Linked DNA regions of Aeoliella mucimassa. The protein of the gene in region 1 interacts with the protein of each later gene in a pairwise test. Links are inferred from orthologs where the notes say so. Each region holds a gene or a part of one and is shown on either strand. Other genes may lie near its edges.

What was found.
Region 2: the proteins of gyrA (region 1) and Pan181_RS00020 interact in binary tests that used the Escherichia coli proteins (3 or more experiments, as listed by UniProt). The link is inferred for Aeoliella mucimassa from one-to-one orthologs.

Annotation. Positions count from the first base shown.
Region 1 is NZ_CP036278.1:6,237,318-6,252,534, forward strand. What follows is about bases 6,849-10,081. They hold gyrA (DNA gyrase subunit A), read right to left. Parts: upstream 9,743-10,081; coding sequence 7,049-9,742; downstream 6,849-7,048. Also shown: Pan181_RS24530 (SMI1/KNR4 family protein), read left to right, coding at 1-556; Pan181_RS24535 (VWA domain-containing protein), read left to right, coding at 1,247-4,306; Pan181_RS24540 (hypothetical protein), read left to right, coding at 4,414-5,223; Pan181_RS24545 (nitronate monooxygenase), read right to left, coding at 5,229-6,704; Pan181_RS24555 (prenyltransferase/squalene oxidase repeat-containing protein), read left to right, coding at 10,214-11,953; Pan181_RS24560 (glycoside hydrolase family 172 protein), read right to left, coding at 11,969-14,068; Fe-S cluster assembly sulfur transfer protein SufU, read right to left, coding at 14,280-14,663; Pan181_RS24570 (SHD1 domain-containing protein), read left to right, coding at 14,872-15,217. UniProt on the Escherichia coli protein: A type II topoisomerase that negatively supercoils closed circular double-stranded (ds) DNA in an ATP-dependent manner to maintain chromosomes in an underwound state.
Region 2 is NZ_CP036278.1:381-15,477, reverse strand. The notes cover bases 9,651-12,763. They hold Pan181_RS00020 (DNA gyrase subunit B), read right to left. Parts: upstream 12,427-12,763; coding sequence 9,874-12,426; downstream 9,651-9,873. Other genes in these bases: Pan181_RS00015 (DciA family protein), read right to left, coding at 12,537-12,763; Pan181_RS00025 (hypothetical protein), read right to left, coding at 9,651-9,708. In the rest of the region: Pan181_RS00075 (YceI family protein), read left to right, coding at 1-307; Pan181_RS00070 (hypothetical protein), read left to right, coding at 461-862; Pan181_RS00065 (hypothetical protein), read right to left, coding at 881-1,414; Pan181_RS00060 (ArsR/SmtB family transcription factor), read left to right, coding at 1,574-1,924; Pan181_RS00055 (SRPBCC domain-containing protein), read left to right, coding at 1,987-3,420; Pan181_RS00050 (sigma-54-dependent transcriptional regulator), read right to left, coding at 3,424-4,827; Pan181_RS00045 (sensor histidine kinase), read right to left, coding at 4,820-6,238; Pan181_RS00040 (hypothetical protein), read right to left, coding at 6,288-7,334; Pan181_RS00035 (hypothetical protein), read right to left, coding at 7,408-8,247; Pan181_RS00030 (prepilin-type N-terminal cleavage/methylation domain-containing protein), read right to left, coding at 8,365-9,120; more of Pan181_RS00025, read right to left, coding at 9,205-9,650; more of Pan181_RS00015, read right to left, coding at 12,764-12,935; dnaN (DNA polymerase III subunit beta), read right to left, coding at 12,977-14,092; Pan181_RS00005 (DnaA/Hda family protein), read right to left, coding at 14,380-15,097. UniProt on the Escherichia coli protein: DNA gyrase negatively supercoils closed circular double-stranded DNA in an ATP-dependent manner to maintain chromosomes in an underwound state.

The DNA.
Region 1 (15,217 bases):
AGCAGATCTTTTCCAACCGGCTGCGGAGACTGCCATTCTGGATTTCGAACAACAACTTGGTCTCCAGTTACCTGAAGCATATCGAGACTTCCTCAGCACGACGAATGGTGCTGATTTCGACAATACCGAGATTGTTCCTGTATTTGCCATCGACTACAAGAACAAAGGGGTTGCGGTTCCCGCTGACTGGCATCACGGAGATTCCGATGCTTTTTGCAATTCCGGAATGCAGGCATCGCAGCTATTAACTCTATTTGGAATTGGGGATCACCCTCATTTCCAACTGACCAAGCAGCAACCAGATTACATACGAGAATGGCTGCCTGCAGAGTTCCTTCCAATTGGAATAGTCGATGCTCATGTTCATCGCCTGTGCTTGGATTTGCGGCCAGACTCATTCGGTCAAGTGGCCTATTGGTACTATCCAAGCTCTTCTCCCGAACCAGACGACGATCAACCTTCAACCGAGTTTGTGTCGTGGGTCGCGGACGATTTTCATCTTTTCTGGGAGAGCTTGGTGGAGATGCCATTCGATGACTTAGAACTCTGGACATAGGGCTGTTCGCGGCTCCACGGCCTCAGTAAAACAAGAGACTCCCAGCGTTCCGAATCACCGCTTCGCTAGGATGCCACGGTAAAGCATCCCCTCCATTCACCGCCGCCGCTCAAAAGACATAGACAGCCAACTAGCACCGGTCCAAACTGTCCTAAACGGCTCGATTTTTTGCTTGAAATTGGACACCGAACTTGCTCCAATAGGTACTGTACAGATACACCGTACCACTGTTCTTTGACAATCGACTCCTTGCTTCGGTAGTTCGCCCTCGGCGACCCGCGCGGCGTTTTGCCCCCACTTTGGTCCCTTTTCGGTCTCCCCCCGCAACGACTGGGGGCACAATCGCAGGCCGGGCTCGCTTGGCTCGGTCGCTAACTGCCTGGGGCAGCACCACTTACGTCCACCGCGCGATCGCTCGACAGAAAATAAAGCCCCCACGAATCGATTTTCGGCGGTTTGCGAGTGGGGGCAAAATCGCAACTGCTTGTGTCGCTTCAGGTTACGAAACCTCGTTTCGCCCGCTCTCTGACAAAGTGGGGGCAATTGGGGCAAAACCACTTGGGATGACGCATTCCACTCCCTCGGCATTCCGGCGTTCGGCCATACGCTCCCCCGTTTTAGTGGTCGCTCGGCAGACAACCTGTTCTAATGACTTTATCTGCCAACACGCTTAGAGAAGGAGCACGCGTTTTGAATTCTATCTGGCTGCAATTCGATCGTCCCCAGTTTCTGTGGCTCTTCGCACTGGTGCCGGCGATCTGGTGGATCGGCCGCGGCGGCTTCAGCGGACTCCGCGGACTGCAGTGGATGCTGGCCAATACGCTGCGGACCTTGGTCTTCGCCCTGGTGGTGCTGGCCCTGGCCGATACGCAAATCATGCGGACGAACAATCGCCTGACCGTGCTTTACCTGCTCGATCAGTCGCACAGCATTCCCGACGATCAGCGCGACGCCATGCTCGACTTCGTCAACGCTTCGGTCGAGGCTCACCGCCGCGACGAAACGAACGACCGGGTCGGCGTGATGGTCTTCGGACGCAAGCCCGAGATTGAGATTCCGCCGCTCACGACGATGCCAGCCCTGCGGCGGCTGCACGCGCTGGTGGATCCCGAATACAGCGACCTGGCGGCCGCGCTGGCCCACGCCCGCGGCATGTTTCCCGACGACTCCGCAGGACGCGTGGTGCTGGTGACCGATGGCAACGAGAACCTCGGTAACGCGGTAGCCGAAGCACAACTGCTGACCGACGCGGGCATCAGCATCGATGTGGTGCCGGTCGCTTTGCAGCAGCACGTGGAAGTGTCCGTGGAGAAGCTGATTCTCCCCGCGCGGGTGCGCGACCACGAGACGTTTGAAATGCGGGTGGTGCTCGACGTCGACGCTCCGGCCGAGCAGCCAAACACCCTCGGCACGCTCCGCCTTGTGCGTCAAGCGTTTGGGCGCGAAGAGATCTTCGCCGAGCAGTTCGTGGAACTCCCGCCCGGCAAAACCGTGCTCAGCATCCACGACGAACTCGACCGCCCGGGCTTCTTCACCTACGAGGCGCGGTTCTCACCGGCCGATCCGCAGTCGGACGCCACCGCTCGCAACAACCGAGCGACCGCGTTCACGCAGATCGTCGGCGCCGGGCAGGTGCTGCTGATCGAGAACGCCGAAGAGCCTGGCGAGCACGAAGCATTGGTTGCCGCGCTGCGACGCAACGGACTCGAGGTCGAGGTGATGGACACTTCGATGATGTTCTCGTCGCTCATCGAACTGCAACGCTTCGACTGCGTGGTGCTGGCCGACGTGCCGCTCGCAGGCACCGCCACCGGCGACGAGGTGCTGGCCTTCACCGACGATCAACTGCGCATGCTGATCGAAAACACCGAAAGCCTCGGTTGCGGACTGGTGGTCATCGGCGGACCCAACAGCTACGGAGCCGGTGGTTGGGCCGGCAGTTTGCTCGAGCAGGCGCTGCCGGTCGACTGCCAGGTGCAGGACGCCAAGGTGGTGCCGGTTGGTGCGTTGGGCCTGGTGATCGACCGCTCGGGCTCGATGGATGGCGTGAAGATGCAGTCGAGCAAGGCGGCCGCCATCGCTGCGGTAAAAGCCCTCGGCAAGCGCGACATGATTAGCGTCGTGGCGTTCGACTCCACCGCGCTGCCGGTGGTGAAGCTGCAAAACGTCGGCGACGCCAAGCGAGCCACCGCGGCGATCGACCGCCTGTCGGCCGGTGGTGGTACCGACATGTACGCCGCGTTCGAGCAGGTGGTCTCCGACCTGGAAAAAGCCGAAGCGTCGGTCAAGCACATGATTGTGCTCACCGATGGCCAAACGCCCGACCGCCCGTACGCCGACCTACTGCAACGCGCCCGGGCGGCGAAGATCACGATCACGTCGGTCGCGATTGGGCAAGACGCGCAGATTCCGCTGCTCACGAAAATTGCCGCCGCGGGAGGTGGCAAGTTTTACGCGGTCCGCAGCCCGCTGGCGGTGCCTCGCATTTTCATGCGAGAGGTACGACGCGTGTCGCGACCGCTGCTGCGAGACCTGGTTCCTCCGCAAACGCCGATCGTGGTGAGCGACGACCCGATGATCGAAGGACTCGGCGACTCGTTCCCGGCGATGCGCGGTTTTGTGATGACCACCGTGAAAGACAACGCGCTGGTCGACGTGGTGCTACGCTCCCCCGCCCCGCCGAACGCGGAGAATAGCACGTTGCTGGCGACCTGGAATTATGGCCTCGGCCGCGTGGTCGCGTTCACCAGCGACGCGGGCCGGCGGTGGACCAACGAGTGGACCGGCTGGTCGGGCTACGACGCGTTCTTTACGAACATGATTCGCTCCAGCATGCGGCCGACCGACGGCTCGCACAACTACACGCTCGCAACCACCACCAGTGATGGAACCACCACGGTGGTGGTCGACGCACTCGACAACGAGAACCAGTTCATCAACCAAAACACTGGCATGCTCGGCACCGTGGTCGGGCCCGACTCGCAAGCGATCCCGATGCTGGTCGAGCAAATCGCGCCAGGGCGCTACGTGGGACATTTTGATTCGCACGAACCAGGCACCTACGTCGTGGCGGTGGTACCGGCCGATGGCCCGACGCTTCGCACCGGCGTGAGCGTCGGCTACTCGCCGGAGTATCGCGACCGCGCGGCAAACGTGTCGCTGCTTGAAACAATTGCCGCTCTACAACCCCGCGGCGGCGAGCCCGGACAGCTGATCGGCGGTGTCGATCCCACCGAACTCGACGAGTCGGCCGAGCAGCTGGCGACAAGCCAATCGAACCCGTTCCGACACGACCTGCCGAAAGCGGTAGCGGTCGACTCGATCTGGCCCTGGCTGCTGATGGCCGCCGCCTGCTTGTACGTCGGCGACGTCGGCGTGCGTCGCGTGCGTTTCGATTGGGCGAGCACTCGACACTCGCTCGCCGCCTGGCTCGGTCGCAAACTTGGTCGCCAGCCGAGCGCCGAAACGCCGGCCACGCTCGAGCGACTCCGCAGCCGCAAACAACACTTGCACGACGAACTAGCAACCCGCCGGGCGAAAGAACCGGAGCAGACACCGCCGGAGACAACCAGCCCGCTCGCAACAGCAACAACAACACCCCCTCGCACTTCAGGCAGCGACTCCACGACCAATACATCCACTGGCACAGAACCGCATCTGGCAGGCGACTCGCCCGAAAGCGACGCAGCGGCCAGCTATACCGAACGACTTTTGCAGGCCAAACGCAAAGCGACGCGCCGAGACTCTTAATCAACACACACCCGACAACACGAAATGTTTGACACTGTACCAAGCGTGGTTTAGCATCGCCTCGGATCCGCTTGTCACCTTCTGTCCTAACTTCTGAGTAGAGCTACATGCAAACCAGGCACCTCTGTTGGCTACTTATCACACTGGCAAGTATCGTCGCTACGCGCTCGGCGACCGCTCAGCCGTTTCGCTTGCCGCTGACGCTTACGCAATCGCCGACCGACACCGGCGTGAGCTACGCGTTTGAGTTTTTTGGCGATCCGTGGGTGAGCTTCACCGCTCCGACCGGCGAGAAGATCGGGCCGCTGTTTGGTTCGTCGCCTCCGTCGTTCTCGATCGAGGTCGCTTCGTTTGCCGAGCTCCAGAGCAACTACTTCGGCACCTGGAAGATCGATCGACCAGAGTCGCCGATCCCCGGCGCGGAGGTCGAGCAGTGGGAATTCGAGCTCGCTCCGTTTGCGCTGGACGACGTGTTTCACGAAGTACCGACCATCACCAGCCCGCAAGACCTGGCCGTGGTCGGCGAGTCGTATGTCGTCAGCTGGCAGTACCCGCCCGGCGTGCCGGTGCCGAGTGACAAGTTCATTTCGGTAGGAGGAGCATTCAACTCGACCGTGACGTTCGAGACGCTCCCGGGCAACCAATACGGAGTGAACGTGGAACTCGATCCCGGCTTCGAAAGCACTTCGTACAACGTACGAGTCGGCACCTACGAGGAGATGTCGCACTTGGTGACGTCGGTAACCAATCTGAACGAACCCCGGGGGCGGCTACCCGACGTGGAGTTTGCGTTCCGCAGCCTGTCGACTCCACTGCGTCTGACGACCGTGGAAGTGCCGGAGCCGACTAGCGCATGGCTACTGCTGATGGTCGTACCGATAGCCTGGCTGAAGCACCGAGCGATGAGTTCGGGCTAGTCGCTTTAGCTGTTGCTCTCGGCTGCTGCTGGAGCTGGTTTTGGTGTGCCGGTTAGCAGGTGCTCGATCACCTGGGCTGCCGAGTAGTCGAGGTGCTCGGCAGCTTGCACAAACTGACCAAGGTTCGCCACGTCGAGCCCACAGGTGAGCAGCGGCAACTCGGCTTTGCCGCCGCGGTGCTGCTCGAGGCCAACCGTGGCCAGCAGGCCGTTGCAAATGCACTTGCGACCAACGGTCTCCTGCTGCTCGCCACCTTTATGAACATAAGCCTTTGCCGGCTCGCCAGGACAACGCCAACCGATGCTGCCATCCTCCTTACGATAGCCATGACACAGATAACCCAAGTCGCACACCCGATTCCGCTCGGCGTAAAGCATATCGTCGGACATGGTCGCGTCGCGCTGCAACACCTTGATCGGGAACCCAGTCGGCGAGGCAAGCGGGTCGGTCAGTACGTCGACCTTTCCAGCCAGCACGTCGGCCAGCACCGAGTGCCGGAGGTGGTCGAGAATGCCCGACTCGTTACAGAATGCAAACGCAGTACCGACTTGAATACCAGCCGCGCCGGCATCCAGCGCCTGACGCAAGCCCTCGGGCGAGCCGCACGAGCCGGCCAGCCAGTAAGGCAAACCAAGCTTGGCGATGGCGTTCAGGTCGACATCGTCGCGATCGCCGTAGATCGGCTCGCCACGTTCGTTCAAACCAGCCTTGCCACGTGGCGGAGCGTTGTGCCCACCGGCGGTTGGGCCTTCGATCACAAAACCGTCGACCTGCCCGGTCGACTTGCGACGGAGCATGCTGGCCAGGGTCGCCGAGGCCACGATGGCGAGGAACTTAGGCCGATTGAGCCAGGGAATATCGTTGTCGCACAGCTCCATCGGATTGAAGCGGGCGACAAAGTGATCGTCGTCGGTGGCTCCCTCCACGTGCAGCGGCAGCTCCACTTCGAGCCCGTCCTGCAAGCGGTCGAGGATGCCGGGGATCGACTTCGGGATACCGGCTCCCATCAGCACGTAGTCGACGCCTGCGAGCATGGCACCAAACAACGAGGGCAGCGTTGGCGTTTGGATTTTCTCCAAGTAGTTCACGCCAATCACGCCCGAATGGTCTTCTTTGGCCAAGTAGATTTCGACGAAGTTGGCCGCAACTACCAGCTCGAGTTGCTCGCGAGTCGGTTGATCGGTAATCACCCGCGTCGTCGCGATCGAAGCGCCAGGGGCAATGCCCCCTTCGACAAAATAGCGCTCGACGATTCGCTTCGCCATCGCGGGATAAGGGAAGGCGTCGAGGGCGCGACGCATGTGGCCTTCAGCATCGCCTTGCTGCAGCCGACGAACCAACACGGTTTCGATCGCAGTGCCCGAGACAACGCCAAGCTGACCAGCTTGCGACACCGCCTTGGCAAGGCGCCAGTCGGAGACGGCGACCCCCATGCCACCTTGAATGATGATAGGTTCGGGACGCTCTTCTGATCGCGGCATGGTGGGACGCTCTTGAGAAAGTAGATTCGTGCGATGAGGTACCAATGGCTCACCATCTCAGCGCATCGCCCCACTTGCAAGGATGGCGAACCGCGTCTTAGCCTCATGCTGTGCACTATTCTAGCGCCTCGAAAGCAACGAGGCTAGGCGATAGTCGACGATTGCCTGCAGACAAACAAACATTTGCTCGGCATTTTGTCGGATGACAGCGAATGCGGTGGGTTTTACGGCACCGAACGAAGCGGCTTCTAAAAGAAAGAATCGAACCCTCTTTAGCATCTTTTGCATAGAACAAGCGCTGGACCTTAATGCTTCCATTAAGGTCCAGAACGCCTGTTTAATTTCTACTCTGCAGCCGGCGTTTCGGTCGGCTCGTCGTCGAGCTCTTCGGCTGGCACGCGGACGATCGCGGTGAGCGTATCGTCGTCGCCGAGGGTCATGATGTTTACCCCTTGGGTGTTACGACCAATGGTGCCGATGTCGCTAGCTTTGATGCGTTGGATCTTGCCGCGAGCGGTCATCATCAAGAGCTCATCGTCGTCGTTCACGCGGGCGATGCCAATCACAGGACCGTTGCGATCGGTGGTCTTGATATCGCGAAGCCCCTTACCGCCGCGGTTTTGCGTACGGTACTTGAACGAGCTCGACGCTTCGTCCTCTTCACCATTGGTGGTGTCGTCTTCGGGTTCTTCACTCGTTGCGTTTGGCCCGAATGGGGTACGCTTGCCAAAGCCATGCTCGGTAGCGGTGAGCAGCGTAGCCTCGGGGTCGGTCACTACCATGCCGGCCAGGAAATCTCCCTTGGTCAGGTTAATGCCCTTCACGCCGCTAGCGTTGCGACCCATGGGACGGGCGTCGGCTTCGCTGAACCGAATGGCCATGCCCTTGGCGGTGGCCAGCAACAGTTCGTCGCCAGGATGCACCAGCGAGACGTCGACCAGCTCATCCCCTTCCTTCAGCTTGATGGCGATGATGCCGGTCTTCATCGGGCGGCTGTAGGCCTTGAGCTCAGTCTTCTTCACCAGGCCTTGGCGGGTAGCCATCACCAGGTAGCAATCGGGCTGCGACAAGTCGCGAATCGCGCGGCAGTCGGCGATTTTCTCCCCTTCGGCCAGATTCAGCAGGTTCACGATCGCCCGACCTTTGCTCTCGCGCGAGAGGGCAGGAAGATTGTAGACTTTTTGCCAGTACACTTTACCGAAGTTCGTGAAGAACAGCAGGTAATCGTGCGTGCTAGTGACAAACAGGTGCTCGACGGGATCGTCGTCGTCGACAGTCGCTCCCTTGATGCCTTTGCCACCCCGGCGCTGGGCCCGGTAGGTGCTGGCCGGCGTGCGTTTGATGTAGCCGTTGTGCGAAATGGAAACCACCATCGTTTCTTCTTCGATGAGGTCTTCCATGTTGACTTCGCCGATCTCTTCGCCGGAGATTTCTGTGCGACGATCGTCGGCGTACCGCGAGTTCATCAGCTCTTCCATCTCTTCGCGAATCATCGCGTAGATGCGAGCCTCGTCGGCCAGAATCGACATGTACTCGGCAATCTGCTTGAGCAACTCGGCATGCTCGTCGGCGAGCTTCTCTTGCTCGAGATTCACCAACTGACCGAGCGTCATCTTCAGGATCGCGTCGGCTTGCACCGGAGTCAGCGAGTACTCTTCGGCTACCCCGCGTTCGTCCTGGAACTGGGCGTAGCCTTCGTCGCCGAGGGCGCGACGCAACAATGCGCCGGGCGTCTTGATCTGCATCAACGCCTGCTTGGCCTCGGGCTGCGTCTTCGACGCCCGAATCACGCGAATCACTTCGTCGATGTTCGCATGGGCCAACAGCAAACCTTGAACCGTGTGCTTGCGACGCCGTGCGCGGGCGAGCAAGAACTGGGTCCTGCGGCGGATCACGATCACGCGGTGTCGCAGGAACTCCTGCAACATCTCCTTGAGGTTCAGCACCCGCGGCTTGCCGTCGACCAGGGCGAGGAAGATCACGCTAATCGTGTCCTGCAGCGGCGAGTACTTATAGAGCTGATTGAGCACGATATCGGGATCGCCATCGCGTTTGAGCTCGATGATAATCCGCACCGGCTCTTTCAGATCGCTCTCGTCGCGAACGTCGCTGATGCCGCCGACCTTGCCTTCGCTCGCCAGCGTGGCGATCTTCTTCACCATCGCGTCGCGGGTTTGCTGGTAAGGAATGTCGTGGATGACGATGCGGGTGCGTTTGCCCTTTTCCTCCACACTGGTCCGCGAGCGAACCACCACGGTGCTACGGCCGGTTTGGTAGCCTTTGAGAATGCCACTGCGGCCGCAAATGATGCCGCCGGTGGGGAAGTCGGGACCTTGGATGTGATCCATCAACCCGATGATGCTCACTTCGGGATCGTCGATCAAAGCGATGATGCCGGAGCAGACTTCGCGGAGGTTATGCGGCGGAATGCTGGTAGCCATCCCCACCGCGATACCGCCGGAACCGTTCACCATCAGGTTGGGGAACTTCGAGGGAAGCACCACCGGCTCCAGGCGACTTTCGTCGTAGGTCGGCACGAAGTCGACCGTGTCGAGCTTGAGATCATCGAGCATCATCGACGCGACGGGCGACAACCGGGCTTCGGTATATCGCATAGCCGCTGGCGGCAGGCCGGCGATGCTGCCAAAGTTACCCTGCTTGTCGATCAGCACGCTCCGCAAGTTCCACTCCTGGGCCATGCGGACCAAGGTGGGGTAAATCACGCTTTCACCGTGCGGGTGGTAGTTACCACTCGTATCACCCGAGATCTTCGCACACTTCACCCGAGACGCCCCCGGGCCGAGGTTCAAGTCGTTCATGGCGACGAGAATACGACGCTGCGAGGGCTTCAGGCCGTCGCGAACATCGGGCAAAGCTCGGCTGACAATCACGCTCATCGCGTACGTCAGGTAGCTGTCTTTCAGCTCGTCTTCGATCGGCAAATCGATTAGCCGGGCAGCAATGGCCGCCTCTTCAGGACTACCCTGTGCTTCCGCGCCAGCACCAGTTTCTTCCGGCTCGTTTGTCTCGTCTGCCACGTTGGTTCATCCTTGCGAAAAGGGAGTAGGAGTAAGCCCGTATTCTACCGTTTTTTGGCCTGAATCACAACGAGCGGAGCCTCGTGAACCACCCCCTGGATCGCGGTGTTTTTGGCTGTTTTCCGCCTATTTTCCCCAATCGGGAAAAGCAAGCCATGGCGCCAGCGAACTATGTCGTAGGCGCTCGTCGCGCTACGGGGGGACTCCATGCCATCAACTACCCGAGAACGGTACATCCGGCATGGTCGCTCCGCTTTGCCAGCACACAACCATTGGGGGACATTTTCCGTACAAGTAGCGTGGCCCGACCAATCGGCTCGGCAGTAGAATGGGAGCTAGCGAAGCTCGTCATCCATTGCGCTGTGCTCAGGTCGCCGAAGTCCCACGCTCCAAGCCTGCAAATGGCTGCAGGTGCGCCGGCCCGCGACGAGATTGCACGACCGATCCACTTACTCTTTGTTCTCTCCACGAATGCCAACCAAACAACCGACAGCCGACGCGCCGACCCTCGACCCAGGGGTCGACGCGTGCGCGTGCCCCGACTGCGGCATGCCGATGTCGGTACGGCTGTGGTTGCGTACGGCCGACTGCCTGCGGTGTGGCACTTCGATTTCGCTCGAGTATTTGCCGATCGCTCCGTCGACAGCCAAAGCGAATAGTCGCCGAAAGCAAGCCAGCGAGCAGGCAACTCCCGCGCCGCAGCTTACTCCTCAGTCGGCTTTGCCGAGCGCGGTTGCGGTAGACGACATTCCGTTGATCAACGTCACCGCTCCGCCGCGAATTGCCTCTCGGGCCAAGCAACTGATGCGCAGCTTGCATCAACTGCTCGCCTGCTTGATGAGTATTCTGGCTCACCTGCTGATGCTCCTGCTGCTGGCGATCCTCGGTTGGGGGAGCTTGCCGGTGGAAGATCCTGCAATCGAACTCAGCGTGGTATTCGATAAGGACGAGCGCGAGGGAGACGAACTGAGCCAGTCGATTCAGACCGTTGGCTTTGAAGTACCACTGGAAGACGTCGATACACCCGAAGAGCAAGAAGCCGAGCGTTGGGCCAAGGACCTGGCGATCGAAGATCCGGCCGATGCGCCGAACTTGCCGCCGCTCGATCGAGTGGCCGATCGTCTGGTTTCCAACAATCCCTACGATCGGATGCTGTCGGCCCGCGACCCGAGAATTCGCCAGAAGGTGCTCGAGGCCGAAGGAGGAACCAACCTCACCGAAGCCGCAGTGGCTAAAGCGCTCCGCTGGCTGGCGCTGCATCAAAACAACGACGGCAGCTGGTCGCTCGATCGATTCGATCACGCGGGCGAGTGCAATGGTCGCTGTCACGATCGGGCGAGCATGCATAGCGACGAGGGGGCAACCGCGCTGGCGCTGCAAGCGATGCTCGGTGCGGGGCAAACCCACCGCACCGGAATCTATCGCGACACGGTGAGCCATGGCCTGCAGTACTTACTGTTCGCCCAGAGTGCGAATGGCAGTTTGGCCACCGAGAGCGATCGCAACGCGGGCATGTACTCGCACGCCCTGGCAACCATCGCCTTGGCCGATGCCTACGCTCTGACCGGCGACGAAATGCTACACGACCCCGCGCAGCGGGCGGTGAACTTTCTGGTGCACGCTCAGCACTCCGCTGGTGGCTGGCGATACGTGCCTGGCGAACGGGGCGACCTGAGTGTCACCGGCTGGCAACTCATGGCCTTGCACTCGGCCAGGGCAGCCGGCCTGCGAGTGGAACCAGGTACGCTGGCCCAGGCGAGCCGTTTTCTCGATCAAGTGCAGACCGACCGCATCGGATCGATGTACGCTTACCAGCCAGGGCAGCGGGACACGCCGGCCATGACTGCCGAAGGGTTACTATCTCGCATCTACTTGGGTTGGAAACAGGACGAGCCCGGCTTGCGCGAAGGGGTCCGCGAGCTGGTGCGCCGCCACCCGGTAAATCATCGCCAACCGAACATCTACTACTGGTACTACGGCACCCAGTTGGTGCACCACTGGGGCGGGCGGGAATGGCGCACCTGGAACGAAGCAATGTCCGACGCCCTGGTCACTTCGCAGGTGCGTGTTGGTCATGCTGCGGGTAGCTGGGACCCGAACACCCCGCACGGCGGACAGGGGGGCCGACTTTACATGACCGTATTGGCCACGTGTACGCTCGAAGTGTACTATCGGCACGCCCCGCTGTTCCGCAAAATAAAGCTCGACTAGGCGAACTCCGGCTGGCTACCGATCCACGCGGTCAAGCTTCAGGTAGTCGAGGCCAAACATCCCTCGCTGAATCGCCTTTGCGTCGTGGCCGGTGATGCGTACCGTGAGTCGATTGGTTCCCTCGAGCAAGTCGAAGGTGCCAAGCTCACCCTGGTGGGTGGTGACCTGGGTATCGTAGCCGTTGAGTGACAACGCCTTCTCGTCGTTCACCAACAAGTCGACCTTGGCGTAGTCGGGAGCCTTGGTGTAGCCGAACTCCACGCGGTACTTGCCCGCTTGCTCCACGGGGAACTCGACGACCAGCTCGTCGCCTTCCGCAGCTTCGCGCCACCACAGTTGGGCCTCGTTGCTCCAGCGCCAGGTGCCGCTACGTTGCTGCGTAGTCACTCCAGCGGTCTTGCTGGCTACCTTCAGGTTCTCGCCTTCGAGCGCCCCTTCGATGGCAAACAACGTGCCGAGCTGAGCCCGCGAACGCATGATCTCGCGAGCGGCCGCTTCGGCATCGGGCTGAATGTTGCAGGTCGCTCCTGGGCGGGCGTAGAAAAACACCGTGGGGGCGTAGTTCACTTTGGTCGACGCCCAGTGCCAGAGTTCCATGTCGAACTTGATCGACTTGGTAAACGGAATCGCATCGAGTGCGCGATAGCGACTATTCACTGAGAATCCGCCGGCCACGTTGCCATCGCCGGTTGGTTGGGCGTGGAATGGTGCGGCAAACTTGGTCGGCATGCACCACGCGTAGCCGTAGTAGTCTTCGGTGCCGGTGCCGATGTGCGAGGGGAAGGTCTCTCCGTCGACGTAGATCTTCTCGTCCCCTTCGCCCCACCAGGCGGCCGCGCCGTTGAACACGGTCAGCGTATCACCGGCATAGACACCCTGCCCTTCGATGGTGGCGTAGTTCACGTCGTACGCAGCGTCGCCCGGGCGATCGGCCCCTACCCAGGTATCGACCTTGTAGAGTTCGTGCCAAACGGAGTGGAAGTGCATGGAGCGGTCGTCCCATTGCCAGGAGGAAGCCTTGGCTTGAAACGCGACTTGCACCGGTTGAGTGCCAAGGTTTTTGAGCGAGAAATTAGCCGACTTCTTAAACGGCATTACCCAGTGGCAAACCAAGGTGCCATCGGAGTTCATCTGCGTATTGTACGAACGATACTCCGACGGTTGGTAGCCAATGCCAAAGAACTCGCCAACCGGACACCAGACACAAGGCTCACCGTCGAACTCGATCTTCAGCACCGTAGAACGCAAGGCTTGCGGCAAGTCGTCGGCTTCAAGTTTCAGAGAGAGTTCACGAATCGCCTGGCTGCCGGTGAACTCTCCCTCGATGCTCTTGCCAGCGGCGAGCGTCGCCTGCGATTCTGCCGAGCTGTTTGCCTGAGGAGCAAACTCTTCGAGCAACACGTCTTGAGCTTTTCTCACCGCCGGTTTCGCCTCGGCAAGCTTCTCCATCGAGAACGACTCGACCTCGGTTTCCGGCGCGTACGTGCGGTAGTTGATTTGATAGTAAAGCGCTTCGCCCTGGCGGGCGCCGATATCCATGAGCACGTCGGTGGAGTAGGTCACCTTGCAATGCTTCGCGTACGGAATCGGCAAGTACAGGTTATGCCCACGGCGGCGATAGTCGGTCTCCGGCGAAACACCCTGCGACAGCGGAGCACCCGCCAGCAGCCCTTGATCGATCACCTGTTGAATCGGCCCTTCGATGGCCGGCGTGTCGCTGCCATCGAGATAGACGCGCAGCGTGCCGTTCGAGAAGGGTTTGCCTTGCGGGCCATGCCAGGTTGCCCACAAACGCACGATGGCTCCTGGACCTTCTTGGTCCATCATCACGAACTCTTTGCGGAGCTTGCCATCGACTTCGCGCTCTTCGATCCGCACCCATTGGCTGCGATCGGCGTTTGCCATCCAGCTATTGTGATCGTCCGGTTCGACCGTGTTGCGATCGTAGCTCGACGCCTGACTGCAGGTGTAGCTCGGCTCGGGCAAGCGGGCCAGGGTATCGCGATTGGTCATCTCGCCGAGGAGCGACTCGAGCGTCACCGGCTCGGCCGTTGCGAGGGAACTTCCACCAACCAGCAGGAGCAGCGCTAAACACCACCGCCATTCAGTACGCATTGCAGACTCCACCTGAGAGAGATAACGAAACGGACACTCGCGGCGAGGCACCGCTCGCCGACCGCTTCGCTTATGGTATCGCGCACCGGGGACTGGATGGGACTGGAATCCGCTCGGATCGAATTTTTCTCAGAGTGAGCTTAGAGAGACCTAATTAGGCGACCAACCGCCGGGCGACGGCGTTGCATTCACCATCGCTTTACCCGTGCAACTACTTTACCGGCGAGTGCACCGCCTGCTGCAAGGTCTTCCATCCCAGCAAGCAGCACTTCTGGCGATTCGGGGTGAGCTTCGCTCCGAACAGCTCCAGCATGTCTTCGGCGCGATATGACATCGCCTCTTGCACGGTCTTGCCGTACATCTCTTCGAGCAGCATCGAGGCCGACGCCTGGCTGATCACGCAGCCATCGCCTTGGAAGTAGCAATCGCGAATCTTGCCCTCATCGTCCAGTTCGAGCTCGATCCGCACGATGTCGCCGCACAGCGGATTTTTCTCCTCGTGGGCGTGGGTCGCCCCGTCGAGATGGCCGCGGTGGAACGGATCTTCGTAGTGATCGAGGATATGTTCCTGGTAGATTTCTTCTTCGTTGGGCATATCTGCTTCGTAGGACGTAGTCGTTCGCTGGGGGAATCTGGACCAATAGGCCCGCATTATTTACCAGTTTAGTGGTTTAGTTCCAGTTGGCAAACCAACTCCTCGGCGATTCGAAGCTGGAAGCATCGCTGAATCTTGTGTACGCTTGAGGTTACCCGCTAACTAAACTTTTTTTCGCTTGTCTTGCTTATCTTCGGGGGAGCACTTGATGACCCGGCCCACTCAACCTATTTGTTGGACATTTCTGCTGTTGGGCTGCTGCTGGTTGGTTGCGGCCCCCCCTGCCGAGGCCCAGCAACAAGGGTACAACCGCGGCGATCGCGTGGAGGTCAACCGGGGCGACGACTGGTCGCCCGGCACCGTGACCGGCTATCGCGGGTCGCGTATCACGGTACTCCTGGACGACGACGGTTCGCACGGCGACATTTCGGCTGATATGCTCGAAAAGCGACTCACTCGCTCGTATTTCTCGTCCGACCTGCGGCCGCTCCGCAGCGAGCCCGCTGCTGCCGCCAATTCCCCGACGCGGTCGCCCCCCGCGATGAGGCCCGCTG
Region 2 (15,097 bases), 6.2 Mb from region 1 along the record:
GGTTGCCGATGTTGAGAAGCTGCTGGCCAAGCATCAGTCGGCCGAACTGAAGGGGTTTGTCGCGGTGCTGGATGCCTCGCCGGGTCGGTTGGAAACGCTTGCGACCGAGCAAGGCTTGAAGCGGACCGCGCTCTGCTATCCCGACGCCCAAACTGGTCTGAAAGATTTGGCTGCGTACCAGATTGATCCCGAAGTCAACAACACGGTCATGATCTACAAAGACTACAAAGTGGTCGCCAATTGGGTGGATCTCGACGCGGCCAATCTGAAAGAGTTCGACGCGGCCGTCGCAAACATGGTGAAGTAACACGGCGCGACAAAACCGCTTGCTGGCAGGCGTTTTGTTGTTTGTGGCGTGATCGCTCCGTGGTAGGATATTCAGTAGTTCACCCCACCCTCAACCGAGAGTGGGTATTTGTGACCTGCTTATCATCCTTACTCTCATCTGCGGTACACACCAATGTCCAGTAATCCCTTCGAGTCACCTCAAGAACAACAAGTCACCGGATTGCTGAGCGGTGACCGCGACGACCTCCGTAAAGTTGCCCAGTATCAGAAGGGTATCTTGGTCTGCATACTGTTATACTTCTGTGCTGTTTTCGCTCAGTTTGCTGTTCCAGCAGAAGTGGTACTCATCGTGGGTTTAGTCGCATTTGCGGCCGCCATTGCGGGGGCGGTGTTCACCTTTTTGCTGGCGGTCAAAACCTATGGAACCGTGCTGGGGATCATTCTGGGATTCCTTTGCCTGGTACCGCTCTTGGGTCTGCTGATTCTGCTGATCGTCAACGGCAAAGCGACCACGATCCTCCGCAACAACAACATCAAAGTCGGCTTGCTGGGGGCCGACCCTTCGTCGATCTAGCGGTTGAAACTGGGAGAGTTAGATCTTCAGCAACTGACCGATGGCTTGCACGAACTCCTCGACGTTCGGCCGGGGGCCGTCGCCGTAGTTGGAGTGGCTGCTCGTATCCCATTCACAAAGAACTGTCCGCGGAGTGTTATCGAGTTGAAAACCCTTTTCGAGCGTAAAGTACCGGGCGTCGACCGGCTCGCCTTCGCGGATGTCGGGCGTGTCGATCAACGCGACCAACGCCACCATGTGGGCGTGGGCTATCTCGTGCGGGTCGGGCAATTCGACTACCGCACAGGAGTAGTCACCGATTCGGACCGGCTGCACGCGAATCGCGTCGGCGTCGAACGACGTCTTGCGACCACAGTTCTCGGCAACGTTGTCGAGCACATCTTCAAAGAACAACTTGCTGTCAGGCGACATGACGATGGCGAGAAACTCAAGCGGCTGCGCGAGCGCGAACATTCGCAGTGCGTAGTGAGCAAACGCGTAGTCGGGCGAAAGACCATCGTCGGCCGACGGCGGTGCCTTGGATTTCCGCCCTAAGAAACTGAATAAGCCCATCGTGACAGCCCCCTGTTCCGATTTGGAAAAGCAATAGTCCGGTCGATCGCTCTAGTGTACCCGCAGTGAGGGGTGCGATCGTAGTGGGAATAAATGGTTGACGAAATGGAGTCGGGACGTTACTTTACCGATTAGTTAATTAACCCAACGGTAAATAACGTGGTCACTGATTCCCTTAGCTCAACGTTTTCTGCTCTGGCCGATCCCACCCGGCGCGAGATTCTGCTGCATTTAGCGAGCGGAGAAGCGACGGTAAACGAGCTGGCCGAGCCGTTCGAACTCAGTTTGCCAGCGATTTCGAAGCACCTGAAGGTGCTGGAGCGGGCGGGTTTGATCGAGCGTACCCGCGACGCCCAACGGCGGCCGTGCAAGCTCGATCCCGCGCCGCTGAAGGTCGCATCGGACTGGATCGCCCAGTATCGGCAGATGTGGGAGGACCGCTTCGACCGCCTGGACGACTACTTGCAGGAACTGCAAAAAGCAAAACAACCGCCACGCAAGAAGAAGTAGTCGTAGCTTCTCAACAAGTGGATCGACGAACCAACAATAACGATACTCACAGGAGTTCAACCGTGGCTGCTGATACGCAAAGCGATGCACAGGTTTCGGGATGCGAGATGATCATCACCCGCACGTTCGATGCGCCGCGGGAGCTGGTGTGGTCGGTGCTGACCGATCCCAAACACATCGGCGAGTGGTGGGGTCCCGAGGGGTTCACGACCACCACCGAGCGGTACGAGCTTCGCGTGGGTGGCACTTGGAAGCACATGATGCACGGGCCGGATGGCACCGACTATCCGAACAAGAGTGTCTTCACCGAAGTGGTTGCTCCCGAGCGACTGGCTTACAAGCATGCGGGCGGTGATGAAGAATCGGGCGGGGTGTCGTTCACTTCGCAGATCACGCTTGAGAAGCTGAGCGAATCGCAAACCAAAGTCACCCTCCGCAACACGTTCCCCTCGCCTGAAGAAGTGCAGCGTGTGATCGAGCAGTACGGCGCGCTCGAGGGTGGTCAGCAATCGCTCGCTCGCTGGGCGGCATTTACCGAACCGCGGGCGACGCGCACCATTGTGATTACGCGAGTGTTCGACGCTCTTCGGCCGCTGGTCTGGAGTGCGTTCACCCGGCCCGAGCATATTACCCAATGGTGGGGCCCGCGTGGATTCGACACCACGGTGACCGAGTACGATTTTCGCGTCGGCGGAACCTGCAAGTACGTGATGACTGGCCCCGATGGCGCCCAGTATCCGGTGAAAGGTCAGGTGCTCGAACTCGAGCGGGGCGAGAAACTGGTGATGACCGATGAGTTCGACGAGGGCTTCGACGCCGGTGGAGCCGACTTGCCAACTGGCATCATCACCTCGTTTCTGTTCGACGATCTCGGCGAGCAAACACGACTCACGATGTTGATCGAGCACGACTCGGTCGAAAGTCGCGAGCAGCATGCGAAGATGGGAGTTACCGAGGGATGGGGATCGAGCTTCGATTGCATGGACGATCACCTGCAGTTGCTCACTGGTACCGATCCCTATGCACTGAGTTTGAAGGTGTTATCGGATACCGAAGTGGAGCTGACCCGACGGTTCGATGCCCCTCGAGAATTGGTGTTCCAGGCGCTCACTTCAGCGGAACATCTACAGCGATGGTGGGGCTGCCGAGAGTTCGAGTGCACCACGTGCGAGGTTGACTTCCGCGTCGGGGGGCAATGGCGGATCGTGCAACGCGCGCCCGACGGCACCGAGCATCCCTTTTGCGGTGAGTACTTGGAGATCGACTCGCCGAATCGTTACGCGAATACGTTCATCTACGATGTCGACTTCATTCGCGATCATCCCTCGATCGAAACGATCACGCTCACCGAAACCGATGGCCAGACCCTGTTGGTGAACCACATCAAGTACGACTCGGTCGAATCTCGCGATGGTCACATGGGTTCGGGCATGGAGTCGGGCGCGACCGAATCGATGGATCGTCTCGGCGAATTGCTACTGGTGATGGACAAGTAGTGCTTACGACTCGCTTACTTCGTAATCGTCCAGCTTCTTTTTGAGCGTGGTGCGATGCAGCCCGAGCGCCCGGGCGGCGGGGGCGTATTCGTTGGCGTAATGGTTCATCGCTCGCAGCAAGAGCGGGCGTTCGACTTCGCTGAGTAGCAGGCTGTGCACGTTGCCGGTGGCTTCGGGGTCGTTCAGCAGTTCCTCAGCCCGGCGGAACAACAACTCGGCCAACTGGGTTTGCACATCTGCTGTGGTCACCGTGTCGTCGCCCAGAGCAGGGTGCGGGGTGGGGAGATGCTCAGGCGTGATCACCCCCGACCGGCATACCACCTGGGCGTGCTCCACCGCATTCCGCAGTTCGCGAACATTGCCATGCCAAGGTCGGCGACGGAGCTCCACGATGGCAGGGTCGCTGAAGGTCTGCGGGGCATGAGGTCGGCGTGCTGCAAAGTGCTGCGCGAGGAGCGGAATATCGTTCGCCCGCTCGCGAAGTGGTGGAATGGTGATTTCGAACGCGGCTAACCGGAAATACAAGTCGTGACGAAACGTTCCCGATTGCACGCACTGTTTGAGCGACTGATGCGACGCACCGATGATGCGGAACCGGGTTTGCACTGGTTGATCGGCACCCACCGGCAACACTTCGCCCTCTTCGACCGCTCGTAACAATTTGACCTGCAGTGGCAACGGAATGTCGGCCACTTCGTCGAGGAACAGCGTGCCGCCGTTGGCTTGTACCAACAGACCATCGCGGGCGCGGCTGGCTCCGGTAAACGCCCCGGCGGTGTGCCCGAACAGTTCCGATTCGGCCAACGATGGGCTTAGCGCAGCAATGTTCACAGCGACAAAGGGTTGGTCGGAAGCAATGCTATGGCGATGGATAGCCCGCGCGACGACTTCCTTGCCGACACCGCTCTCGCCTTGCAGTACCACACTGGTATCGGTTGCCGCGACCAGTGCGATCTGCTTGAACAGTTCCTGCATGATGGGAGTTTGCCCGATGAGCTTATCGGGGCTCGATGGCACTGCTTCGGCCGCAGGGACCTCGGCTGGCGGGGTGTACTCGAGCGCCCGCTGGATGGCCGAGCGAATCGACGCCAGGTCGAAAGGCTTCACCAGATACTCAAACGCCCCGCTCCGAACCGCCCGAACCGCGGTATCGATGTCGCCGAACGCGGTGATGATGATGATCGGGACCTGCCCGAGCGTTTTGCGAAATTGCTCGAAGGCGGTCAGTCCGTCCATCCCGGGCAGGCGGACGTCGAGCACCACCAAGTCGTAAGGCGACTCGGCAGCCAGTTTCAGCCCTTCTTCGGCCGACGCAGCAGTACCGACTTCGCAGCCGATCTGGCGGGCGAGCTTAGCGATTCCCCAGCAAATGCTTTGTTCGTCGTCGACTATCAGGATACTAGGCATGGTCGGCCGCTTCATTACTTAGGGGGATGCTCATCACGAATTGAGTCTCATTGTCAACGCGATGCCATGTAAGACTCCCTCCGCAATTCTCTGCGATATCGCGGGTAACCGCTAGCCCGAGACCGACTCCTTCCGGCTTATCGGAGACAAAAGGCTCAAATAGCGATTCGGACAACCGATCGGGTGGCCCGTCGCCCGAATCAGAGACTACTAGTTTTACATGGGGACACGCAGAATCCCTAGTAAGTTCAACCCGAACGTAACCATTGGTTCCAGTGGTAGCGGAACGTTGCCGAGCGGCATCCATCGCGTTGAGCACCAGATTCATCACCGCCTGGCTGAGCTGTTCGGGGTCGGCCATCGCCTGCGTGGGGTCGGCGGGTGGCTGCCAAACGAGATCGATCCCAGCGTGCTTGGCCGACGAGCGAACCAACCCAATCAGGTCGCCAACCAACTCGCGGAGATCTACGAGCGACTTTTGTTCGCGATCCGACCGCTTGCCGAGTCGTAAATACTTCTGTAATTGACGCTCCATGAGTTGGAGTTGCTGCATGGCCATCTGCAGGCTGTCGTCGTCCCCTTCGCTCTGGCAAACCTCGCGGTGTAGTTCCACTGCCATGCGACAACCGGTTGCCGCGTTACGCATCTCGTGGGCGAGGCCCGAACCCAAGATCCCAAGCGTTCGCATTTGCTCGGTGCGACGGGTTTCGGCTTCGTAGTCGACCAGCCGCTGGGCGGTGCGATTCACGGCAATGGCCAGGTCCTGAGTTTCGTCTTTGACCTCCGGCACTTCCACTGGCGAGAAATCCCCATCGGCTAGTCGCTCGACCTCGGTACCGAGTTGGCCGAGCACGCGATTGATGCGGGCCGCAATGAACTGCGTGGTGAGTACCACCGCCAGCACGGTGGCCATACCGACCAACAGCGGCGGCAGAAACACCGCCCGCCAGGCAGTATTGAAGTCGCCCTGTGGAAACAGCATGTGGAGCACCTGAGTGGAATCGCCACCCCGACGGTCGGCCATCTGCAAACTCGCCAGGTAGTAGAACACGCCATTGAGTTCGACCACTTCTCCGAGCGAAACCTCTTCGGCATGCTTGGCAACTGGCTTGCCGCTGAGCGAGTCGACATTGCCCACTTCCTCTTCATGGCTCGAAGCCACTGGCAGCCCGCGGGAGTTCACGAGTACAAACTCGGCTCCGGCCAAATGGCTCATGTCGTGCAGCACCGCGTCGGTCAGGGGGAAGCCACTGCCTGCCAGCACCGCGGCCACGCCTTGCAGTTGCTCCTCGACGCGAGTGCGGGTGTCGATCGTCGCCCGACGTGCATAGTAGGCCGAGATGGCGGCCAAACTGGCGAGGGCCACCACGATCAACGGCACCATGAACTGATAACGAATGGGCAGACGCAACGCGCGGTGACTCCAAGCAGGGAAAGGGACTCCCAGTAATAACAGGGCTTCAATCTTTGAGTATACCCACCGGTTTTGCCGGATGCCTTGCTCGTTTGCCAGAAAGCACGCCGGCTATCAATAGACACATCAGCAGTAGGGGTTTGGTGGATGGCTCGGGCACTGCGGCCATGGTGGGGGCAACTGCGGGATCCATCAAATGGTCGCGCCATACCGTATAGTCGGCCAGGTCGACCTGACCATCGCTGTTACCATCGGCCAGGTTGCCGCCGGCAAAGTTGGTAAGGTCGCTGCCGAACTGTTCTTTCCAGACCGCGTAGTCGTCGAGATCCACCTGCCCGTCGTAATTGTAGTCGCCTGGCAAAATCAGCTCGTGCTGATTCGCATCGACCCAGGCGTAGGCAGCCTCGACCGATTCCAACGAGTTACTCGCGAGTGGAAAGGTGCTGGCAAGCACGAAGAACGGATCCGACGGGGTGGCTCCCGCCATTCGCAGCCGCATGGCGATCAGGTACGCCCCCTCCGGCACCGTGGTCGGCAGCACCCCGTCGCCATCGTCGAGCAGGTAATAGTTGTGATAGTGCAGTCGCAAGCGATCGTCGGTGGTCGAGGTCGTGCCGAGCAAGGCACCAGGCACCAACTCGGCAGTGCCAGTTACGGTGGCCGACTGCGAGTCGTCGATGTTGTACAAGCTCATCGTCACGCCTGCCTGCGGGACTTGCTCGAACTGAACGCTGTCGATCGAGGTACCTTGGCCATCCCAGTACCACAGGTTCGAAGTCGCCCCGTTGATGGTCATTGGCAGGAAGTCCCAATAGATGTCGGTTCCTTTCGGCAACGCCTCGGTTCCCTCCGGTGGATTCGACAACGACAGATACGACGGCAAATCCTGGGCGTAAGTCACGCTGTTGAGCAGACTGGTGAATACGTTGGTCTCGAAGTTCGGCGGCATCCCCGTTTGTTCCGAGTCGGCCCCGACATCGATTTGACCATTCCGCAGTTGCAGCAAAACCCCTCCGTTGTGGGCCTGGCAATCACTCGCACCAATCAATCCGGCGATAGCTAGCACCGCGATGGTGGTAATCATGCATCGCATGGTTCGTTCCTCAAAGAGAAAGCACCTCGGAACCACCCGACGAGCGTGCGATTCCGAGGTGAAGGAAGGTTGGTTAGGCACGACGCATCCGCGAACCGATCGCCACCGCGAGTCCAGCCGCTGTGAGCAGCAGCCCGCTGGTCGGCTCGGGCACGGGGAGCGTGCGAGCGAAGCTCACCGCGTCGGCGTAGAACGTGTAGTCGGTGCCTTGGTACACGGGGGCTTCGGCGAGCGTTCCATCGAGGTATTCTCGCACCAGCTCACCAACCGCGACACCGTTATTGGCATCCGATTCGGCATTGCCGGTGTAAAGCGTGTCGTCCTTGAGAGTCACCAGATAGTAAGGATCGGACTCTTCGAGTGTGTCGATGCTCACGGTCGCTTTCGCCAGATAGATGCCGTTGGGCACGTCGCTATCGCCGACCACGCCAAACCAGGGGTGCGAGTGGTGGCCGCCATCGATGTCGGTGTCCTGCGGCATCGGAGCGTACCCGCCGGTCACCTGCACAGTGCTCGCGGGCTGGAAATCAAGCTCGCCGGAACCATCCCAGTACCAAACATCGGAGACATTCGCGTACATGTTTGCCAGCGCCGGCAGCGAACCTTCATTCGCGTCGAAACCTGGTTCCTGCGTCGCAAACGTGTAAGGCACGCCGAGCAGACCGCTGCTGGGGGTATGCGGAATCAGTACCGCTTGAAACACGCTAACGGTGGGGTCGAAGTACTCTTGTTCTTCGTCGTTATCGTCGAGCACGGCAAAACCAACGTCGACTTGGCCATCGGTCTGGAACAAAGCGATGTCGCCTCCGCCGCCGTGGGCAAGTGACTCGTTGGCGAAGCTCGCTATTGCACCGCCGACCAGACAAACCAACGCCACTCGTAATATAGATAGATTCATTAGATTCTCATTCATTAGGTAGTATCATTGGAAGACGAACGTCCCGTGTGTCGTGCCGCTGCAAATTTGCAGCACACGCAATACAGCGTTCGGTGACAGGAGTGGTGAACTTCGCGCAGCAGGGCCTAGCGACTAGCGAGGCAAGGCGAAGTTGGTGCCTTCGGCACACCACTCAGCAATTTGTTGTTGCGAAATCACCTGCACATGCCCATCGGCGTACAGGTAATTGGCGACCTTTCCTCCATGGCGGTCGAGCGCGATCTCCTTCTCGACTTCCGAGAGAATGGCAAAGTGAGGGGCCCCACGATTCGCGAGATTCACCTCCGTGAACCAGGCATACGAATGCACGTGGTCGTAGTGCATACTGAGCCGCGCGGCGACTCCTTCGACCATCAACAACGTGTCGTGCGTCTGTCGCAGATCGTAGAGACTGCTCATCAGCCCCTCGTTCGACTGGCGAACCGCTTGCGCTAGCACCGGCGGTAGACCGGTAGTATCGACCTGCTTTGGTTCGCGCAGGTAGCCATTCATGGCGTAACTGGTCGCGGTGTCTTCGAGTTTCTCCAGGCGAGACACATCCTCGGAGCATAACCGCAATTCATCGACGTTTTCCGTATAAGGCGCCAAGGTCGCGATCCAAGACTTGGCTTCCTCGGCCGAGTTGCTTTGATCGGCATTGTGGTAAGCCATCAGCGGAAACCGACCGTCGTGCGTCTCGGCGTACTGATGAATGGCCAACCCTAACTGCCGCATGTTGTTTGCGCATTGGGTGCGCCGGGCACTACCGCGGGCCGACTGAATCGCCGGCAACAGCAGTGCTACCAAGACACCAATGATCGCAATCACAACCAACAACTCCACGAGCGTGAAGCCAGATGGCTTGCGCATAGCATGCATCCTTTCCCCGAGCACCAATTGGGTGCCGTGGCTAACACTCATGCCGATGCATGAGTCTTTCGAGATGAAAGTTCGTTACGCCAGGGAGTTTGAGGGAGGTCCCCGCGGTAAACAGGCGGAGATGGCGTCCAATGCGCGAGGTCGCCAAACAACGACCCGGAGAAACTGACCGTTGAGATTCGTCGGTTGCACCAGCGCCGGCAAAGCGGCCGAGTGCTTTAAGCTGGCGATCAGCGATAACGCAGGGCAGGCGTGGGGCTCGTGCGGGGTGAGCGTCGCCCGGGCTGCCGGGCCAGCGACGTCTGGTGCGTGCTCCTGCGAAGTCTCTTCGACCTCGTGAGTGTGCAGATGCCAGTGAAAGTCGGGACCATGCACATGGCCATACTGCTCGACATGACGATGGGTCGTCGAGTGGAGGTCCGCAGCGTGAGCGGCCGCGTGACTCGTGGCCAGTAGCGACAACTGCCAATGGTGCAGCGACTCACCGGCTGCTCCCACCATGGTGTGCAACATGGCAAGCAGCAGGGCCGTCGTTTTGACGAGTCGCGAGCGGACCATGAGAACGTGGGAGCCAAGCAAAGGTGGGACGAAGGTGCACGTCGCCGCAGGCGCACCGAGGGTCCACAGTATGCCACAGGATCGGCCGGAGCGAAAGCATGTTGGCAAAATAAGCAAAATGGGGGATACCGAAGGGGCACGGGCGGCGTCCCTTCGGTTCCTGTTGTGCTTGTTTTGCGACAGCAGTTAGACGTCAAGATTCCTGACGTCGAGCGCGTGCTTCTGGATGAACTCCCGGCGGGGCTCCACCTGGTCGCCCATCAACACGCGGAACAAATCGTCGGCCGCCCCGGCATCTTCCATGCGAACCTGCATCAGCGTGCGGTTACCGGGGTCGAGCGTGGTTTCGCGAAGTTCCTCGGCGTTCATTTCGCCCAGCCCCTTAAAGCGGGTGATCTGCAACCCTTTTTCACCCGCCGAGCGAATGGCTCCTGGCAGGCCGCGGAGGTCTTCCAGGCCGGTTTCGTTGTCGCCCCGACGGAGCGTGTAACGCGAACCTTCTTCGCCGGTCCGCTCCTGAGGAATCAACGCATCGATCTCGAAACCCATCTCTCGCAGATCGCCCAGCAACGTGTTGATGGTTCGCACCTCGTGCAGTTCGATGATTCGCAGTCGCGTCACTGGCACTTCGGGCGATTCGCTGGCCTCCCCGTTTTCGTTGTTGTCGATTTGCAGTCCCGCTGTGCCGGAGTCGATCACGAGCTCGCCTTCGGTCGATTCTTCCTGCTGCTTGACGAACTCGTCGAGCTCGTCGCGATCCTTGAACCAATGTTCGGCCGAACCGAGCAGCACGTGGAACACTGGCAGCTTGCCGCTCACGGGATCTTGCCGTACTGCGTGCAGCTTCAGGCCGATGCCTCGCCGTTCGAGGGCGAGGATGGCATCTTCCAGCGCGGCCAGCGTGCGGACCAGCTTGCTCATGTTCTCACCATCGATCATGCGACCATCGCCGGGATCGAACACCGAATCGCCGAGACCGAGGTCGAGCAGTTGGGTTTTCATTTCTTCTTCGGTCTGCACGTACGTGGTCTTCTTCCCCTTCCGCACCCGGAACAGTGGCGGCTGGGCGACGTACACGTGGCCGCGGGCAACCAGGTCGTACATCTGGCGATAGAAGAACGTCAGCAGCAGCGTGCGAATGTGCGAACCGTCGACGTCGGCGTCGGTCATGATCACAACCCGGCCGTAACGACGTTTGGTCACGTCTTGCTCGGCCCCGATGCCGATGCCGACCGCGGAAATCATGTTGCGAATTTCTTCGCTCGCCAGCACTTTATCTTCGCGGCTTTTGTACGCGTTGATAATCTTACCCCGCAAGGGAAGAATCGCCTGGTACTCCCGCATGCGACCACCTTCGGCCGATCCACCGGCCGAATCACCTTCCACAAGGAACAGTTCGCACTTATCGACATCCTTGCTCGAACAGTCGCGAAGCTTGCCCGGCAAACCACCGCCAGAGAGGGCACCCTTGCGCTCGCGGAGCAACGCCTTGGCTTTGCGGGCCGCTTCGCGGGCTTCGACCGCGGTGATTGCTTTATTAACAATCGTCTTTGCTGTTTTGGGATTCTCCTCAAAATACTTGGAAAGGAACTCGCCGAAGATCGAGTTGACGATGCCTTCGACTTCGCCGTTGCCGAGTTTGGTTTTGGTTTGGCCTTCGAACTGCGGATGTGGCACCCGGCAGCTAATCACCGCGGTAAGACCTTCGCGTACGTCGTCGCCCGAGGGAACCAGATCCTTGAACATACCAGCGTTTTTACCGTAGTTGTTCAAGCAACGCGTGAGTGCCGAGCGGAAGCCCGACATGTGAGTACCACCTTCGGTGGTGTTGATGTTGTTGACGTACGAGTGGACGTTTTCGGTGAATTCGCTGGAGTATTGCAGTGCAATCTCGACCGTCACCCCTTCCAATTCGCCCGAAACATAGAGCACATCGGGATGCACCGCTTCGCTTGCCCGGTTCAGATGCTCCACGAACTGGCGGATACCATCTTCGTACTGGAACGACTCCGTTTCGCCGGTGCGGGCGTCGGTAATCGTGATGCGCACGCCTTGGTTCAGGAAGGCCAGTTCCTGCAACCGCTTGAGCAACGTCGAGTAGTTGTACTTGGTCGTTTGAAAAATCTGCGGATCGGGTTTAAACGTGGTGCGTGTGCCTCGTTTCTTGGTAGCTCCCACTCGGCGAACCGGGCCCTTCGGCACCCCTCGTTCGTACTCCTGATGATGCACGTGCCCGTCGCGCGAGACATCGACTTCCGACCATTCGCTCAGAAAGTTCACCACGGTCACACCGACGCCGTGCAAACCACCGGAGGTCTGATAAGCACCTTTGGAGAACTTACCACCGAACTTCAGCACGGTCATCACGCCTTCGAGCGTGGAGACTTCGCGATCCATCAACTCGGAGAGCTGAGCATGGCGCTCCACTGGGATGCCACGGCCGTCGTCTTCAACGGTTACCGATCCATCGCCGTTGATGATTACCTGCACTTCATTGGCGTAGCCGGCCATCGCTTCGTCGATGGAGTTATCGACCACTTCGTACACCAGGTGATGCAAACCACGCGCGGTGGTATCGCCGATGTACATACTGGGGCGTTCGCGAACGTGCTCCAGGTCGCTTAAGTGTTCCAGGTCTTCTGCGTTGTATTCGCTGTTGGCCAGGCTACGCTTAATCGCCCCGTCCGGCTGAGCCTCTTCTTCGGGAGTCAATCCGTACGCTTCGTTTTCGTCTGCCATCTGTCGCTTTCGCAGGTATAAGTAATGGTGTGTTTTTTGTTGTTTGATTTGACATGCGAAGTCAAACGGCCGTGGTCAATCGCTCGTTCGGCCAGATGCTTCGGGCGGGGCTAGCCGATCGGCCCCACACGGAATCGCAAGCCGGTGATCTTGGCTTCGGGTATCGCTTGTTGCAGTTGTTTGACAATGCGGATCTGATCGAAGCTCAGTTCCTGGGCTATCGCCGAGTGGGCAACGGTTACTTCGAACTTGCCTCGTTTGATTCCGGTCGGTCGACTTCGCTTGGCAAACTGGTTGCCGACCACCCGCTCCCATGCTTCCACCAGCGCTACGTTTGCATCGTTGCAAGCGTAGCGGTTTTGAATCACCACTTGCGCGAGCACCTTGCCGAGTGCTTGCGGCTCGCGCGCATAAAACCGCTTGCGTTGCCAGTCGGCGCGACGCATCAGGTAGTCGAGTTTTTCCGTGGTTTCGTCTTGCATTTCGCGTTTGGGGTTTCTGTGACTCAAGCATCCATGGTCGGCAACCTGGCCAACGACTACCGAAGCTCTTACCGATCGCGGGCGAGCGGCATCACCACGTAGCCGTAGCCATCGTCGGTGCTGCAGACCGCTGCGGCATCGCCATTTTCGAGATCGAGCGTAAACGTCTTCTCGGCGTCGAGCACTTTGAGGAAGTCGAGCATATAGCGTGGATCGAGGGCAATCGTGATGTCGTCGCCGTCGTAGCTGATGGGGAGTTCCACGTGCGACTGGCCGATGTCGGCTGTCTTACCGGCCAGCACCAAAGTGCCGTTGCCAAAGGAGAAATCAACACCGCGGCTTTCGTCGCTCGTGACAATGGCAGCCTGACGAACTGCCGCGCCGAACGGGCCGACCGAGAGTTCGATCTTGGCCGACTCGCTGCGAGTCGGGAACACATCGCGCCAGCCAGGAAAACGCCCTTCGAGTAACCGCGTGTAGATGGTCGCCCGTGGGGTCTTCACCAGCACTTCGTTCTGTCGCACCGCGATTTGCACTTCGGCATCATCGTCGTTGACGGTTCGCTCGATCAATCGCATCGAACCAGCCGGCACGATGGTCGCTTCGCCGAACTCCATGGGGTCGCCCACTTTGTTGATCGGGCCTTCCATCTTCGACAGTCGGCGACCATCGGTACCAATGGCGATGAGCGTTTCGCCATCGCTTTCGAGCTTGATGCCGCCCAACGCGTAGCGACTGCTCTCGTTGTCGGTCGCGAACAGCGTGCGGCGAATCAGTTCCTTGAGCAGCCGCGCGGGAACTTCGTAGCACGACGATTCGTCGAAGCTCGGCACCGGCGGGTACTCGCTGGGATTCGCCACTGGCAGGTTGAACTTACTGCGCGAGCCTTTCACCGTGGTGTGCTTGCCATCGGCTTCGATCTCGATCGTCTCGTCGCTCGACTCGCGGAGGATGGATACCAGCTTATCGGTCCGCAGCAGCACGGTACCTGGCTGCTCGACTTCAATGCCTTCGACAGCAAAACGAATCCCTACTTCGAGGTCGGTTGCCATCAGCGTGCAGGCGTCGGCCGCCACATCGAGCTTGATGTTTTGCAGGATTGCCTTGGGGCTACGAGTAGGAGCTACCGGGGCGACGGTCTGAAATGCGTGAAGCAGCTTCTCTCGATTGGCAACAATCTTCATGAGGATCCCTTCGTCGTCCAATATTAAATTTTAAATTCTGTTGTTGTTATTTATAAGCCGCACAAATGTGTCGATAAGGGTCCGACGGCGATTCGTAAGTGCTTATGAGTATTCGATTTAGGTTGATATCTTAACAGTGGAAAACGCGTCGATTAGTGGTTCGCAGCTGGTCGATTCATGGTCGCCTAATGTCGACCGTTTTTTGGTGTTGTCGGCCGCGCGGGAGCAACATCAATGTTGCCTACACCGATGGTGTCCGCGAATCGACAGGTTATCCACGTATTGGTCTATTTTCTCAGTAGTCGGGTCAGGTCGTCGATCGCCGCGCGAAGTGCTGCTTCGTTTGGCAGGGATTTCTCGACTTTTCGGAAGTTGTGCATGATCGTCGTGTGGTCGCGCCCACCAAGTATTTGCCCAATTTGCTCATAACTACTGGAGGTGAGTGTACGGGCTAGGTAAATCGCAGTGGCGCGGGCCGACACGACCGCCGCGCGGCGCGAAGCACTGGTGAGCTGCTTCAGCGGGATCTCGTGATACCGGGCCACCAGGCGGACGATATCGCGGAGCGACGGGGCGTGCGACTCTTTGCGTTTGTTCAGGAAGTGGGCCAGCGTGTCGGCCTCGAAGCGGGCGCCGGGGCCAAACTGGCGAAGCATATCGGCCGCCAGACGGAACAGCTCGCGCGGTTCTGGCGGGGTTTGCTCCACCAGCAGGTCGAGGGCCGAATCGGTGAGTTGCCACAGGTTGGTCGCGGCCAGTTGCTCGAACAGCTCGCGGCGGGTTTGCGTGCCGAGCGGCGAGATTTCGATCGTCAAACCGCTGGCAAACCAGTTCGCCAGGTCGGGCAACCATTGATCGAGGTGGGCAATGGGGCGCGACGAAGTCACAATGAGCTTCTGGCCGAGCGCTTCGCGATCTTGTAGTAAATGCAGCAATTCCTGCTGAAAACTGCCACGAATCGGCAAATGATCGAGGTCGTCGATTATCAACAGCGGCACCGCAACC